2 regions of the Tsuneonella sp. CC-YZS046 genome follow, and region 1 is predicted to be linked to the other one. Evidence: predicted binding sites of a transcription regulator. Region 1 holds the regulator's gene; the other holds the start of a gene.
What was found. Region 1 encodes LexA, which represses DNA repair genes until DNA is damaged. Its sites were predicted from a motif close to GTTCCNCNCTTGTTCT; they were not measured.
Positions count from the first base shown of each region.

Region 1 (7,287 bases):
GATCGGCCCAGCGGCGCTCGCCTTGGCCATATCGGCGGGCCATGCCAGCCTGCCGGTGCGGCGCAGGCCCGAAGTGGCGATCATCGACAGCGGCGACGAGCTTGCCTCCGACCCCGCCGATTGCTCGCCCCATCAGATTCCCGCCAGCAACGGCCCGATGCTGCAGGCGATGCTCAGCGCCCTGCCCTGCGTCACGCGGCGCCTCGGCCCGGTTCCCGACCGGCGCGATGCCCTCGCCCAGGCGCTGGATGAGGCGAAGACGTGCGACCTGATCGTGACCAGCGGCGGCGCATCGGTCGGCGACCATGACCTGATCCGCCCGGCGCTGACCGACTGGGGCGCCGAAATCGCGTTCTGGCGAGTCGCGATGAAGCCGGGGAAACCCCTGCTGGTGGCGGGGCGCGGGCGGCAATTGGTGCTGGGCCTGCCCGGCAACCCGGTTTCCAGCTTCGTCACCGGCTTCCTGTTCCTGCTGCCTCTGGCACGGGCCTTGCTGGGGGCGGCCTCTCCGCTCCCTCACTCCTGCCGGGCGCTGTTGGGCGCCGGCCTGCCGCAAGGCGGCAAAAGGCTCGAATTCCTGCGCGCCCGGTGGGATGGAGAGCATGTCGTTCCCCTGGCGGAACAGGACAGCAGCGGCCTGAATGCGCTGGCGGAGAGCAACGCCCTGATAGAACGCCCGGCCGGGGCGGCGGCGCTCGGGGCGGGCGCCCCGGTCCGCATATTCCCGCTGCAACCGGCTGCGGTCGCTTGACTCGCCGGTCGCTTGACTCAAAGGCGAAAGTTGCTTACTTGTTCCTCATTCGTTCACGCCGTGGACCGGCAGAAACGATAGGGCCAAAGGCAGAATGAGGAACTGCGTCCATGCTGACCGCCAAACAGCACGAGCTTATCCGTTTCATCCAGACCCGGCTTGAAGAAACCGGCATTTCGCCTTCCTTCGAGGAAATGAAGGAAGCGCTGGATCTGAAATCGAAGTCAGGCGTGCATCGCCTGATCTCCGCCCTGGAGGAACGCGGCTTCATCCGCCGCCTGCCCAATCGCGCCCGCGCGCTGGAAGTGCTCAAGCAGCCGGACGATGTCAGCGCGGCGGGCATCCGCTCGGCGGCTGCCAACGATCTTCTCGCGCGCCATACCAGCCCCCCGCCCGCCGCTCCGGCTCCGGCCAACGACGTCATCGAAATTCCGCTGCACGGGCGCATCGCCGCTGGCGTTCCCATCGAAGCGCTGGAAGGTCAGGCGACCCTTCCGGTTCCGGCCGCCCTGCTCGGTTCGGGCGAGCATTACGCGCTCGAGGTATCGGGTGATTCGATGATCGAAGCGGGCATTCTCGACGGCGATTTCGCGCTGGTGAAGCGCACCGATACGGCCCGCGACGGGGAAATCGTGGTGGCGCTGGTGCGCAACGAGGAAGCGACGCTCAAATATCTGCGCCGGGAAAACGGCAAGATCCGCCTCGATCCCGCCAATGGCGCCTATGAGCCTCAGATCTACGAACCTGGCGAGGTCGTGGTGCAAGGCAAGCTGGCGGGGCTGCTGCGGCGCTATCATTGATGGGTGCGTCTCCGGCCGCCTTCAGCGGCCGGGCCGCCACCAGCCGTGCTGACCCTGATCCTCCGCGACCGTGCGGATGGATTGCCCGGCAAGGTCGATCGCCAATCCGCCGGTTTCCCGAAGCATCCGGCGATCGGCCTTGATCCAGCGGGGCTTGCAGGAACGCGGCAGAGTGCGATCGGCGATCACGATGTCCGCGCGCTCGCAGGCGGCGGCCAGCGCCCGCTCCGCCACCAGCTCCCGGCTGCGGGCCATCAGCAGATGCCATTCGCGCCCGCCGCGCTTCAGGGCCGCCACGCAGAAATCCGGGCTGCACCGCGCTCCCCGCCATTGCGAGAGCGGCAGCGGCTCCCCATCCATTCCCGCCAGTTCCACCAGGTTCTCGCGCGTGAACGAACTCCGGCTGTCGCGCAGCACCAGCAGGCGGCCCCCTTCCCCGGTTATGCCGACATGGCGGCCATCGCTGGATACAAGGACATCCGGCCCGGGGCTGATGAGGACCAGAATGCTGGCCAGCAGGGCGGGAAACAGGCCCCACAAGCGGATCGGGCCTCTCCACAGCGCGAGCCACAACCCACCCACGGCGAGCAGGGCGAAATGGAAGTTGGCCATGGCCGGCATCCGCGTGACGGCGCCAGGCTGGCTTGCGGTCCAGTGCGCGAGCGCGAGCAGCAGTTCGAGCGACTTTCCCGCGAGCCACCACGCGGGGCCGCCGATGCCCGCCAGATCCAGCAGCAGCGCCAGGGCGATCAGCGGCATCGAAATGAAGGTAGTGAGCGGGATCGCAACGACATTGGCGAAGGCCCCGTAGACCCCCGCACGATGGAAATGGAACAGCCCGATCGGCATCAGCGCGAACTCGATCACTACCCCGGTCAGCAGCAGCATCAGGCCCTGGCGGGCGCCGCGCATGATCCAGCCCTGCTCGCCGGGCGCCAGGAATGCACGAACGGGGGCGCTGGAATGAAGCGCCACGATGGCGATCACCGCCGTAAAGCTCATCTGGAAACTCGGGCTTGCCAGCGCCTCCGGCCACAGCAGCAGGACGAAGGCGGCGGCCACCGCAACCATCCTGAGTGACAGCGGCTCCCTGCCGAGGGCCAGGGCGATGAGCACCAGCACGGCGGCGGCGCAACTGCGAATGGTGGGCACCTCCGCGCCGGTCAGCAGCGTATAGCCGATGCCGACCAGGGCCCCGACGCCGGCGGCGACCACCGGCAATCGCACCCGCAGGGCAAGCCACGGCCACAGGGCGAGCAGCTTCATCGCCATCAGATAGGCCGCGGCGATGACCGCGCTCACATGCAATCCGCTGATCGAAAGCAGGTGAGTCAGGCCTGAATCGCGCATGGCCACCTCGTCCTCGGGCGCGATCGCGCCTCTGTCGCCGCTGGCGAAGGCGGCGGCGATGCTGCCGGGCGAGCCGCCCAGCTGCTTGCGGACATGAGCGGACAGGCTATTCTTCAGCGCGGAAAGCCCCGGTCCCTCGCTGCCCGGCTCCAGAATCTCCACCTTGCCGATGACGCTGCCCGTGGCGGACAGGCCCGAAAACCACGCGGTTCGGGCGAAATCATAGCTGCCCGGCAGCATCGGCGGCGCAGGAGGCATCAGCCTGGCCCGCAGACGGATCACCGCACCTTCGCGCAAGCCCCGTGCATCGGCGCTCTCTTTCAAATTGAGCCGCACCTTGATGGGCCGCGCCGTATCCGGCTCCCGGGTCACGACAACCAGCCGAACCCGATCAAGCGCGGGCTGAGGTATGTTTTCGATCACCCTTGCATCGAAAGTAGCGACGACCGGGCGGGCGAGAGGCTGCGCCCCGACCATTTCCGAGCGGGACCAGACCACCAGCACCCCGAGAAGAAATGCAATCGCCAGCGCGGCCAGCGCCGTGCTCAGGCGCGGATAACGGGTTTCTCCCCGCAAAAGCCGGAAGGAAACAGCCGCGACGATGAGGGCCATACCGGACGCGAAGGCCCATTGAACCGGGCCATCCAGCACGAACCAGGCCGCGATTCCCCCCGCCAGGGCAACCGTCAGCCATGGGCCGCGATCGAAACCCGATCTGCCCAGAAATCTCTCGATCGCTCCGGCCACGCTGGACAAGCGTGTCGACATTCGCCATTGGCGCTGCAATGCAGCATCATGTAGGACGTGCTGGCCGGCAATCGGCACTTCCGGAACGGCGTTGCTGACCATGAAGCTATAGGAAAGGAAGCGGAGGCATATGGCAAGTGCAGGGGGAAACTCTGTGATCACCCGTTTTGCTCCGTCCCCGACCGGATTCCTGCATATCGGCGGCGCCCGCACTGCCCTGTTCAACTGGCTCTTCGCGCGCCACCACGGCGGCAAGGCCCTGCTTCGCATTGAAGACACGGACCGCGCCCGCTCCACCCAGGAGGCGATCGACGCCATTATCGACGGCCTCGCCTGGCTCGGGCTGGATTGGGACGAAGCGCCGGTGTTCCAGTCGGAACGGGGCGCCCGCCATGTCGAGGTGGCGGAAAGGCTCCTGGAACATGGCCACGCCTACCGCTGCTATGCGACCCAGGAAGAGCTGGAAGAAATGCGCGCCGCCCAACGCGCGGCAAAGCAGCCGCTGCGCTATGACGGGCGCTGGCGCCATCGCGATCCATCGGAAGCGCCGCCGGGCGCGCCATTCGTGGTGAGGATCAAGACGCCGGAGAGCGGGGAAACCATCATCGACGATGCGGTTCAGGGGCGCGTCACCGTCCAGAACAGCGAGCTGGACGATTACATCATCCTGCGCTCGGACGGCACGCCCACCTACATGCTCGCGGTGGTGGTCGACGATCACGACATGGGCGTCACCCATATCATTCGCGGGGACGACCATCTCAACAACGCATTCCGCCAATTGCCGATCATCCGGGCGATGGATGAAATCGAGGGCGGCTGGCCCATGCCGGTCTATGCCCATATTCCCCTGATCCACGGGCAGGATGGCGCCAAGCTTTCCAAGCGCCATGGCGCGCTCGGGGTGGAGGCCTATCGCGACGAGATGGGCATTCTGCCCGAGGCCCTGTGCAATTACCTGCTCCGCCTCGGCTGGGGATATGGCGACCGGGAGGTGATCGGCCGCGAAGAAGCGATCCAGCTGTTCGACCTGGACGGCGTGGGCAAGAGCCCTTCCCGCTTCGATATTGCGAAGGTCCAGAATCTCAACGGGCAATATATCCGCGAAGCCGACGACAGCAGGCTGGCCCGGCTCGTCGCACCCAGGATCGGTCAGCAGGCCGATCTCGCCTTGCTGGAAAAGGCCATGCCGGTGCTCAAGACCCGGGCAAGGGATCTCAACGAGCTGGCCGATGGGGCAGCCTTCCTTTTCAAGACGCGCCCGCTGGCCCTTACCGAGAAGGCGGAAGCCTTGCTGGACCGGGATTCCCGCGCGCTTCTGACACGGATTTCGGAGCGTCTGCTCCGGGAAAATGACTGGACAAGCGAAGCATTGGAAGCCAGTCTGAAAGCAATGGCGGAGGATCTTGGGCTTGGCCTGGGCAAGCTCGCGCAGCCGCTTCGAGCGGCGTTAACGGGGCAAACGACCTCGCCAGGAATTTTCGATGTTCTGGTTCTACTCGGCAGGGAGGAGAGCCTCGCGCGGATCGACGCGCAGGCTGCTGTTTCGAGCGAATCACAGGGTCAATAAGGAGATAGTGAGTTGGCGGATAATCAGGCAAAGCTGAGCGCTAAGGGGGGTGAGTGGGACATGCCGATCCTCCAGGGATCGGTCGGACCCGATGTGATCGACATTCGCAAGCTCTACGCCCAGACGGACATGTTCACCTATGATCCGGGCTTTACCTCGACCGCAAGCTGCGAAAGCGCTCTCACCTATATCGATGGCGACGAAGGCGTTCTGCTGCATCGCGGCTATCCGATCGGCCAGCTCGCCGAAAGCTCCAACTTCATGGAGGTCAGCTACCTGCTGTTGAATGGCGAATTGCCCAGCCAGCAGGAACTCGACGATTTCACCCGCACCATCACCCGTCACACGATGCTGCACGAGCAGCTTTCCGCGTTCTATCACGGCTTCCGGCGCGATGCTCACCCGATGGCCATCATGTGCGGCGTGGTCGGCGCGCTTTCCGCATTCTACCACGATTCGACCGACATATCCGATCCGCAGCACCGCAAGATCAGCTCGCATCGCCTGATCGCCAAGATGCCGACGATCGCGGCCATGGCCTACAAATATTCGGTGGGCCAGCCCTTCGTCTATCCAGACAATTCGCTGTCCTATACCGGCAATTTCCTGCGCATGACCTTCGGGGTTCCGGCCGAGGAATATGAAGTGGTTCCGGCCGTGGAGAAGGCGATGGACCGGATCTTCATCCTTCACGCCGATCACGAGCAGAACGCTTCGACCTCGACCGTGCGTCTCGCCGGATCGTCGGGCGCCAATCCGTTCGCCTGCATCGCGGCGGGCATCGCCTGCCTGTGGGGCCCGGCGCATGGCGGCGCGAACGAAGCCGCGCTGAACATGCTCAAGGAAATCGGCACGCCCGACAAGATTCCGCACTATATCGAGCGCGCGAAGGACAAGAACGATCCGTTCCGCCTGATGGGCTTCGGCCATCGCGTCTACAAGAACTACGATCCGCGCGCCACGGTGATGCAGTCCACCGTGCGCGAGGTGTTCGAAGCGCTCAAGGTCAACGATCCGCTGTTCGAAACCGCGCTTCGCCTTGAAGAGATCGCGCTGAGCGATCCCTATTTCATCGAGAAGAAGCTGTTCCCCAACGTTGACTTCTACTCGGGCATCATCCTGTCGGCGATCGGCTTCCCGACCACGATGTTCACCGTGCTGTTCGCCCTTGCCCGGACCGTGGGCTGGGTGGCGCAGTGGAACGAGATGATCTCGGACCCAGGCCAGAAGATCGGCCGGCCGCGCCAGCTCTACACCGGCCCGACCCAGCGCGATTATGTGCCGGTCGACAAGCGCTGAAGCGATCCTGTAACCGGGCCTTTCCGACTGCGTTCTCGGCGCCGGCGCTTTCCGGCGTGCGGCGATGCGTCGAAGGTCCGGCATCGCGATACGGCCAGCCGGACGCTCCGGCTGGTCCTTCCCCGATAGAGCCGCTCAGCCTTCCGTCGGCAATTCGAGGATGAAGCGCGCGCCCTGCCCCGGCGCGCTTTCGACCGAAAGCTCTCCGCGCATCGCCCGCGCCAGACGCCGGGAGATGTAAAGCCCGAGGCCAGAACCGCCGTCCCCGCTCCGGCCCAGCCGCTCGAACTTGTTGAAGATCACGGCCTGATCTTCCTCCGACAGTCCCTTGCCCTGATCGGCGACGACTATTCGCGCACGGCCATCCATCTGCTCCGCCCGCACCCAGACCTGGGAATCTTCGGGCGCGTAGCGAATGGCATTGCCGAGAAGATTGAGCAAAATCTGCAGGACGCGGCGAAATTCGCCGATAGCGGGCACGGATTCATCGCTATCGGGCAGATCGACGCGGATGTTGCGTTCCTGCGCCCGCACACCGAGGATACCCGCGGCCCGCTGGGCGACATCGGCCAGGTCGATCTTGTCCGGGCTGGTCGAGAAATCGTCCGCCTCCACCACTTCGAGATCGGACAGGTCGTCGAGCAGGGCGAGCAGATGCTGGCCCGCCGAAGCGATATCGGCCGCATAATCGCTATATTCGTCCGCCAGGGGACCGGCGAGCCGGGTGCGGATGGTTTCCGCATTGGCAATGATGCGCGCGATCGGCTGCC
Region 1 covers NZ_CP141590.1:1,319,190-1,326,476, forward strand. The annotation lists gene U8326_RS06545 (molybdopterin molybdotransferase MoeA) at 1-751, shown strand, start outside; gene lexA (transcriptional repressor LexA) at 862-1,551, shown strand; gene U8326_RS06555 (ComEC/Rec2 family competence protein) at 1,573-3,750, opposite strand; gene gltX (glutamate--tRNA ligase) at 3,779-5,218, shown strand; gene U8326_RS06565 (citrate synthase) at 5,231-6,517, shown strand; gene U8326_RS06570 (sensor histidine kinase) at 6,653-7,287, opposite strand, start outside.

Region 2 (7,287 bases), 190 kb from region 1:
CTGGGAAAGAGCCGGGGGACAAGCCGTCGTTTCCATGGCAGTTCGCAGGCTTGTAGGAAACCCCCGGCCCGCACCCATGCCGCCTTGCTTGGCGTGGCATGGGCGTGCCGTCCCCCTCGGTTCGATCACCCCTCAGTCAGCGGGTTGTGAACAATCCGGCCGTCTGCGCCAGCAGCCAGATGCCGATGGCCAGGAACAGCAGCGCGGCGATGATCCGCACCGTCCTGAGCGGCACGCGCTTGATCAGTTCATTGCCCAGGAACACCGCGGGCACATTGGCCAGCATCATGCCCAGCGTCGTTCCCATCGTGACCCAGCCCACCGCCTGGAATTGCGCGCCAAGGGCCACGGTGGCGATCTGGGTCTTGTCGCCCATCTCCACCAGGAAGAAGGCGATCAGCGTGGTGAGGAAGGCGCCGAAGCGCCCCACCTGCTGCCCTTCCTCCTCGAACTTGTCGGGAATCAGCGTCCATCCCGCCATCAGGATGAAGGAGATCGCGACCGCATAGCGGAACCATTGCCCGTCGAGGATGTTCGCGACCATCCCCCCGACCAGCGCCGCCAGGAAGTGATTGCCCAGCGTTGCCGCCAGAATGCCGAGGATGATGGGAAGCGGGCGTTTGAAGCGGGTCGCGAGCACGATCGCCAGCAGCTGCGTCTTGTCGCCGATTTCCGCGAGCGCGACGACCGCTGTCGACGTGAGAAAGGCTTCCATGAAAAAGTCTCCGGGGCCGGGAAATCGACAAGACGAACGACATCGCGCGTCCCGCCCGGCCCGAACGGAAGCGCAATGCCATTGGTCTCGCCCGAACGGTGACCCGCTCCTCCCGCACCATGGCCTCTCGGCCAAGCATGTTGATGCGGGAGCCCGCTCGATCGAGCGGCTGGCTACTCCCCAGATGACGGCGCGCGCTTAGCCGGGCTGCGGGCCAAGCGCAAGCGGCAAGTAGGAGAGGGGATCAGGCCGGCTTCACGAAGCTGTCGAGAACCCGCTTGCGGCCGCTGCCCTCGAACTCGATCTCCAGCTTGTTGCCTTCCTGCGCCAGAACCTCGCCATAGCCGAACTTCTCGTGGAACACCCTGTCGCCCTTCCTGATGTCCATGCGCGGCTTGGCGGCGAAGCTCGCCGCGCTGCGGCCCGGCTCCGCCAGCCGCTTGGGCGTGGCGTCGTATCCGGCCGATGCGGCGCGCTGCCAGCCCGGCCCGCGCGTGGCGCTGCGCGCAGGCTGGCTGCGCGCGACATTGGCGAAGGGATCGTCATGTTCCGACCAGCTCGCCCGCCACAGCGAGGCGCCGCCGGTGAGGGTGGTTTCGCGCTCGACATGATCGTCGGGAAGCTCCTCCACGAAGCGCGAGGGGATCGAGCTGGTCCATTGCCCGTAGATGCGGCGGTTGGCGGCATGGAGAATGGTGCAGCGCCGCCTGGCGCGGGTGATCGCGACATAGGCGAGGCGGCGTTCCTCCTCCAGGCTGGCCAGGCCGCCTTCGTCCAGCGCGCGCTGGCTGGGGAACACGCCTTCCTCCCAGCCGGGCAGGAAGACATGATCGAACTCCAGCCCCTTCGCCGCATGGATGGTCATGATCGTGACCTTTTCGTCATCGGCGGCGGCGTCATTGTCCATCACCAGCGCGACATGCTCCAGGAAATCGCCCAGCGTGGCGTAATCCTCCATGGCGCGGGCCAGTTCCGAGAGGTTCTCCGCCCGTCCGGCGGCTTCGGCGCTCCGTTCCGCCTGCAGCATGGCGTTGTAGCCGGATTCCTCCAGCACCGTGCGCAGCAGCTCGGCGGGGGAGACGCCATCCGCCATTTCGCGCCATCGCAGGAAATCGCGCATCAGCGCCGCGATCGCTCCGCTCGCGCGTTTGGGCAATTCGTCGGTCTGGGCGAGTTCGAGCGCGCCCGCCGCCAGCGGCATTCCGCGCGCCCGGGCATGGCGATGCATCGCCTCCAGCGCCTTCGCGCCAAGCCCGCGCTTGGGCTGGTTGTAGATCCGCTCGAAGGCGAGGTCGTCGCTGGGCTGGGCGATCACCCTGAGGTAGGCCAGCGCATCCCGGATTTCCGCCCGCTCATAGAAACGGAAGCCGCCGACGATCCGGTAGTTGAGGCCGATCTGGATGAAGCGGTCCTCGAATTCGCGCGTCTGGTATTGGGCGCGGACGAGGATCGCGATCCGGTCGAGCGGCGCGCCTTCGCGCTCCAGCCGCTCGATCTCCTCGCCCACCCGGCGGGCTTCCTCCGGCGCGTCCCACACTCCGATGACCTGAACCTTGTCCCCGCCGTTCCGCTCGGTCCACAAGGTCTTGCCGAGCCGCTGGCTGTTCGCGCTGATAAGGCCCGACGCGGCCGCCAGGATGTGGGGGGTGGAGCGATAATTCTGTTCCAGCCGGATGATCTTCGCGCCGGGGAAATCCTTTTCGAACCGCAGGATGTTGGCGACCTCCGCGCCCCGCCAGCTGTAGATCGACTGGTCGTCGTCCCCCACCACGCAGATGTTCTTCCGTTCCTGCGCCAGCAGGCGCAGCCAGAGATACTGGACGGCGTTGGTGTCCTGATATTCGTCCACCATGATATATTTGAAACGCTGGCGGTAATGCTCCAGCACGTCGCGTTCGCGCCGCAGGATATTGAGCATGTGCAGCAGCAGGTCGCCGAAATCGCAGGCGTTCAGCGCTTTCAGCCGGTCCTGGTAGAGCCGGTAGAATTGCTGGCCGCGCCCATTGGCATAGGCTTCGTTCTCCACCGCATCCAGGTCTTCCGGGTTGATGCCGCGATTCTTCCAGCGGTCGATCAGCCCGGCCAGCTGGCGCGCGGGCCAGCGCTTCTCGTCCAGATCGTTGGCGGTGATGAGCTGCTTCAGCAGGCGAAGCTGATCGTCCGTGTCGATGATGGTGTAGTTGGATTGCAGCCCGGCCAGCTCCGCATGGCGGCGCAGCATCTTCGCCGCGATCGAATGGAACGTGCCCAGCCAGGGCATCCCCTCGACCGCCGGGCCGATCAGCTGGCCCACCCGTTCGCGCATTTCCCGCGCCGCCTTGTTGGTGAAGGTGACGCACAGGATCTCGCTGGGCCAGGCGAGGCGGCTGTGGACGAGGTGGGCGAGACGGGTGGTGAGCGCGGCGGTTTTCCCCGTGCCCGCGCCGGCCAGCATCAGCACCGGGCCTTCGGTGGCCAGCACCGCTTCACGCTGCGACGGATTCAGGCCTGCCAGGTAAGGCGGCTCTGCCGCTGCTCCGGATGCGGCGAGGGGGGGTGTTTCATCCTGCATGATCTGGCGAACAGCTAGGGAACGCGGCGTATGGAAGCAAGAGCGCGTCGGGCGGAGGGCAAAAAAGGAACCCGGCCCATCGCAATGCGTAATTTAGCCAAATGGAAACGGGAACAGGAGTTCTAGATGCGTAGGCTGTTGCTGGGCAGCATGACTGCCCTTGGAATCATTGCCGCTCCGCTTGCTCTCCATGCGCAGGAGAGCACCCCGCCTGCCGATGCCGCGCCGGCGGGCGATCATGCCATGAGCCCGGAGCAGCAGGCGGCGTTCGATGCCTGGACGCCGGAAGAGCAGGCCCAATATGCCGCGCTGGAAGCCGCGCAGAAGCAATATTTCTGGACGCTGCCGCCGGACCGGCAGCGCGGCTACTGGATGCTGACCCCGGATCAGCGCACGCAGATCTACAACATGACGCCGGAGCAGCGGGAACTGGCCTGGCAGTCCATCTCCGCGCAGCTCGCGGGGGCGGCTCCGCCCACTCCGGCCACCCAGGCGAACCCGCCGGGGCAGGGCATGCCGACCGATACGGTGCCCGAGCCGAGGACCGCCGCCGAGCCGGTTCCACCCGCCATGCCGGCCGATGAATCCTATCAGGGCGGTCCCTACAAGGGGGCGCTCACCCCGCCGCCGCCAGCGGAAAAGGACTATCCGGTCTGCTCCAGGACCGTGCAGGACGGCTGCCGCAATCCCGGCGGGAAATAACCCGGCTTGCCGCAAGGCAGGAGAGGAGAAGAGCGCCACAATCGTGGCGCTCTTTTCGTTGGCCCTTGACGTGGCGGCGCTGGTGCCCAAGCAAGCCGCTCCATGAACCCGATAAGACAGCATCGCCGGATATTGGCGGCGGCCCTGGCCGGCACCGCCGTGGAATTCTACGACTTCTACGTCTACGCCACCGCCGCGGCGCTGGTGTTCGGGCCGCTGTTCTTTCCCGCCGAGAGCGAATCCGCGCAATTGCTGCTCAGCCTGATGAGCTTCGGCCTCGCCTTCTTCGCCAGGCCGGTCGGGGCGATCGCCTTCGGCCATTTCGGGGACCGCATCGGCCGCAAGTCGACGCTGGTGGCGTCCCTGCTGCTGATGGGCATATCGACCCTGCTGATCGCCTTCCTGCCCACCTATGAGATGGTGGGCTGGGTGGCGCCGGTGCTCCTGTGCATCCTTCGTTTCGGCCAGGGCTTCGGTCTGGGCGGCGAATGGGGCGGCGCGGCTCTGCTGGCGGTGGAGAACGCGCCCAAGGGCTGGGAGGCGCGCTTCGGCAGCGCCCCGCAGCTGGGCGCTCCGCTGGGATTCCTGGCCGCGAACGGGCTGTTCCTCCTGCTCGGGGTGTGGCTGCCAGAGGATGCTTTCAACGATTGGGGATGGCGCATTCCCTTCCTGCTCAGCGCGGTCCTGGTCGGGTTGGGGTTGTGGGTGCGCCTGCGGATCGGGGAAACCCCGGCCTTTCGCGAAGCGCTGGAAAGGGAAGCGCCGCCCATGGTTCCGCTCGGCAGGCTGCTGCGCAATCACTGGGGGCCGGTGATCGCGGGCAGCGCGGGGGTGATCGCCTGCTTCGCCATCTTCTATCTCTCCACCGCCTTTGCGCTGGGCCATCTGACCACCGGGCGCGGCATGGTGCGCGAGCTTGTCCTTGGTGTGCAACTGGCCGCGAACAGCTTCCTGGCCATCGGGATCGTCGTCGCGGCCATCTGGGCCGACCGGACCAACCCGAGGCAGGTGCTGGCGGCGGGCGCCGTCGCGACGGCCCTGCTCGGGGCGGTGTTCGGCCCGGTGCTCGGGGGATCGTCCCTGCCGATCGTGTTCGTGACGCTGGCGGCCAGCCTGTTCGTCATGGGGCTGGTCTATGGCCCGCTCGGCGCCTGGCTGCCCACGCTGTTTCCCCCGCTGGTGCGCTATACCGGCGTATCGGTGGCCTTCAACGCGGGCGGGATCATCGGCGGCGCGGTGGTGGCGGTGGAAGCGCAGAAGATCACCATGCAGGGCGGAATCGCGCTGGTCGGGCTGTTCCTGACCGTCGCGGGGATGCTCACTTTCGCGGGCGTGTTCATGGCCAGGCCCCTGCGCGCCGAAAGCCCGGTGGCGGAGCCGCTGATCCCCTGAAAGGACGGGACGCTATTCCGGCCGCAGCAGGTGCAGCCGCGCCTTTCCGCAATCGCGCGTGGCGTCGACGGTGAAGCCCCTGGCGTCCAGCTCTTCCCTGCGCGAGGTTTCCACGCTGATCCACGCGCCCGGAGCGATCCAGCCTAGCCGCCTGAGCTTGTCCAGCGCGACGGCGCCCGCGCCGGTTTCATAGGGCGGGTCGAGCAGGAGCAGATCCGGGGCGCGCTTGGCCGGGCCGAGCGCCAGGACGGACACCGCGCGCACGTCGCAGCGCGCCTGCGCGCCCAGGGCCGCGATATTGGCGCGCAGGACCCGCAGGGCGGCCGCATCGTTCTCCACGAAAATCGCTTCGGCTGCCCCGCGCGACAGGACTTCCAGACCCAGCGCGCCCGAACCGGCGAACAGATCCGCCACCAGCAGCCCCTCGAAACTGCCGATCCGGCTGGTCAGCATCGAGAACAGCGTTTCCCGCGTGCGGTCGGCCGTCGGGCGCGTCGTTTCCCCCTGCGGCGCATCGAGCTTCCGGCCGCGCCATTCCCCCGCGATGATCCTCATTTGCGCGGAGCCGGGCGGGATGGCCGGCCCGAACCACGGCCCTCCGGGCGGGCCTTGCGGGCGGCATCGCCGGGGCCGCGGTCCCCCCGGGCGGGATGGGGCTTTGCGCGGGGGGGCGGTTGTCTGGCGCCCTCGGGCGCGGGATTGACGCGTGGCTTCGGCCCCGCCTGTTTCAGCGACTTGCGGAAGCGTTCGACATCGCTTTGGCGGATTTCGGCGGTTTGCCCACGCTGCAGGTCGAGCAGGTGGAACGGGCCGTAGGACGTGCGCAGCAGCCGGCTCACTTCCAGCCCGAGATGCTCCAGCACCCGGCGCACTTCGCGATTCTTGCCCTCGGTCAGGGTCAGTTCGATCCATTGGTTGCGTCCGGTGCGCCGTTCCATATTGGCGTCGATCCGGCTGTAATACATGCCGTCGATGGTGACGCCTTCCATCAGCTCCTCGAGCTGGCTCTGGGACACGTCGCCATAAGTGCGGGCGCGATAGGTCCGGGGAATGCCGCTGGACGGCAGTTCCATCGCCCGCTTCAGCTCGCCATCGTTGGTCAGCAGCAGCAGTCCCTCGGTGTTGAGGTCGAGCCGCCCGATCGGCATGAGCCGGGGCGTTCCCGGCGGCAGGGCGTTGCGCAGCGCGGTATAGATCGTCGGCCGCCCGGCCGGGTCGCGTTCCGCCGTAATCAGCCCGGCGGGCTTGTGAAAGCGGAACAGGCGCGGCGGTTCGGGCCGGGCCACGGGCTTGCCGTCCACCGTCACCCCCGCCAGGCTGGGCAGGATGGTGGCGGGCGTATCGAGCACATTGCCGTTGAGCGCGATCCGGCCTTCGCCGATCATGCGCTCCACCTCGCGGCGGCTGGCGACGCCGGCGCGAGCCAGCAGCTTGGCGATCCGTTCGCCGGATCGTTCGACAGGCGGTGCGCCCGCGCCCTTGGGTTGCTTTTCGGCCATGACCTGCCCTTAGCGATCCGGCCTGGAGTGGGAAAGCGGGGACAGGATGTTTCTGCCGCCTTTCCAATGGAGATTTCCGCGCTAGACCTTGATCGTCCCGGCTTGACTCAGCCTGGGGCGATCAAGGTCTAGACTGTTGGAATAGAGCCTGATTCACGCCATCGGCGGAAATGCAAAGCACTTCCGCCTCAAACGATCAGGCTCTAGTTTCCCCGCAATTCGCGTGATGAGGAGTATGGGATGGGCGAAGCAGCCGAAAACAGCGGCAAGCCGGGGTGGCGCAGGGTTCTGGCATCGCTCGGCAACCGCAAGACCGGCTTCATGGCCCTGTTCGGATTTGCCAGCGCGCTGCCCTATGCCTTGCTGCTCGGCACGCTCTACGCATGGCTGTCGGACGCGCAGGTCGATCTGGAGACGATGGGCGTCTT
Region 2 covers NZ_CP141590.1:1,508,940-1,516,226, reverse strand. The annotation lists gene U8326_RS07455 (TMEM165/GDT1 family protein) at 137-715, opposite strand; yybP-ykoY riboswitch at 737-910, opposite strand; gene U8326_RS07450 (ATP-dependent helicase) at 960-3,266, opposite strand; gene U8326_RS07445 (hypothetical protein) at 3,393-3,968, shown strand; gene U8326_RS07440 (MFS transporter) at 4,071-5,360, shown strand; gene rsmD (16S rRNA (guanine(966)-N(2))-methyltransferase RsmD) at 5,373-5,915, opposite strand; gene U8326_RS07430 (pseudouridine synthase) at 5,912-6,859, opposite strand; gene U8326_RS07425 (AmpG family muropeptide MFS transporter) at 7,100-7,287, shown strand, end outside.
Region 2: U8326_RS07450 (ATP-dependent helicase) is a predicted target of LexA. The motif match lies at 3,274-3,289, and genes of this name have one in related genera.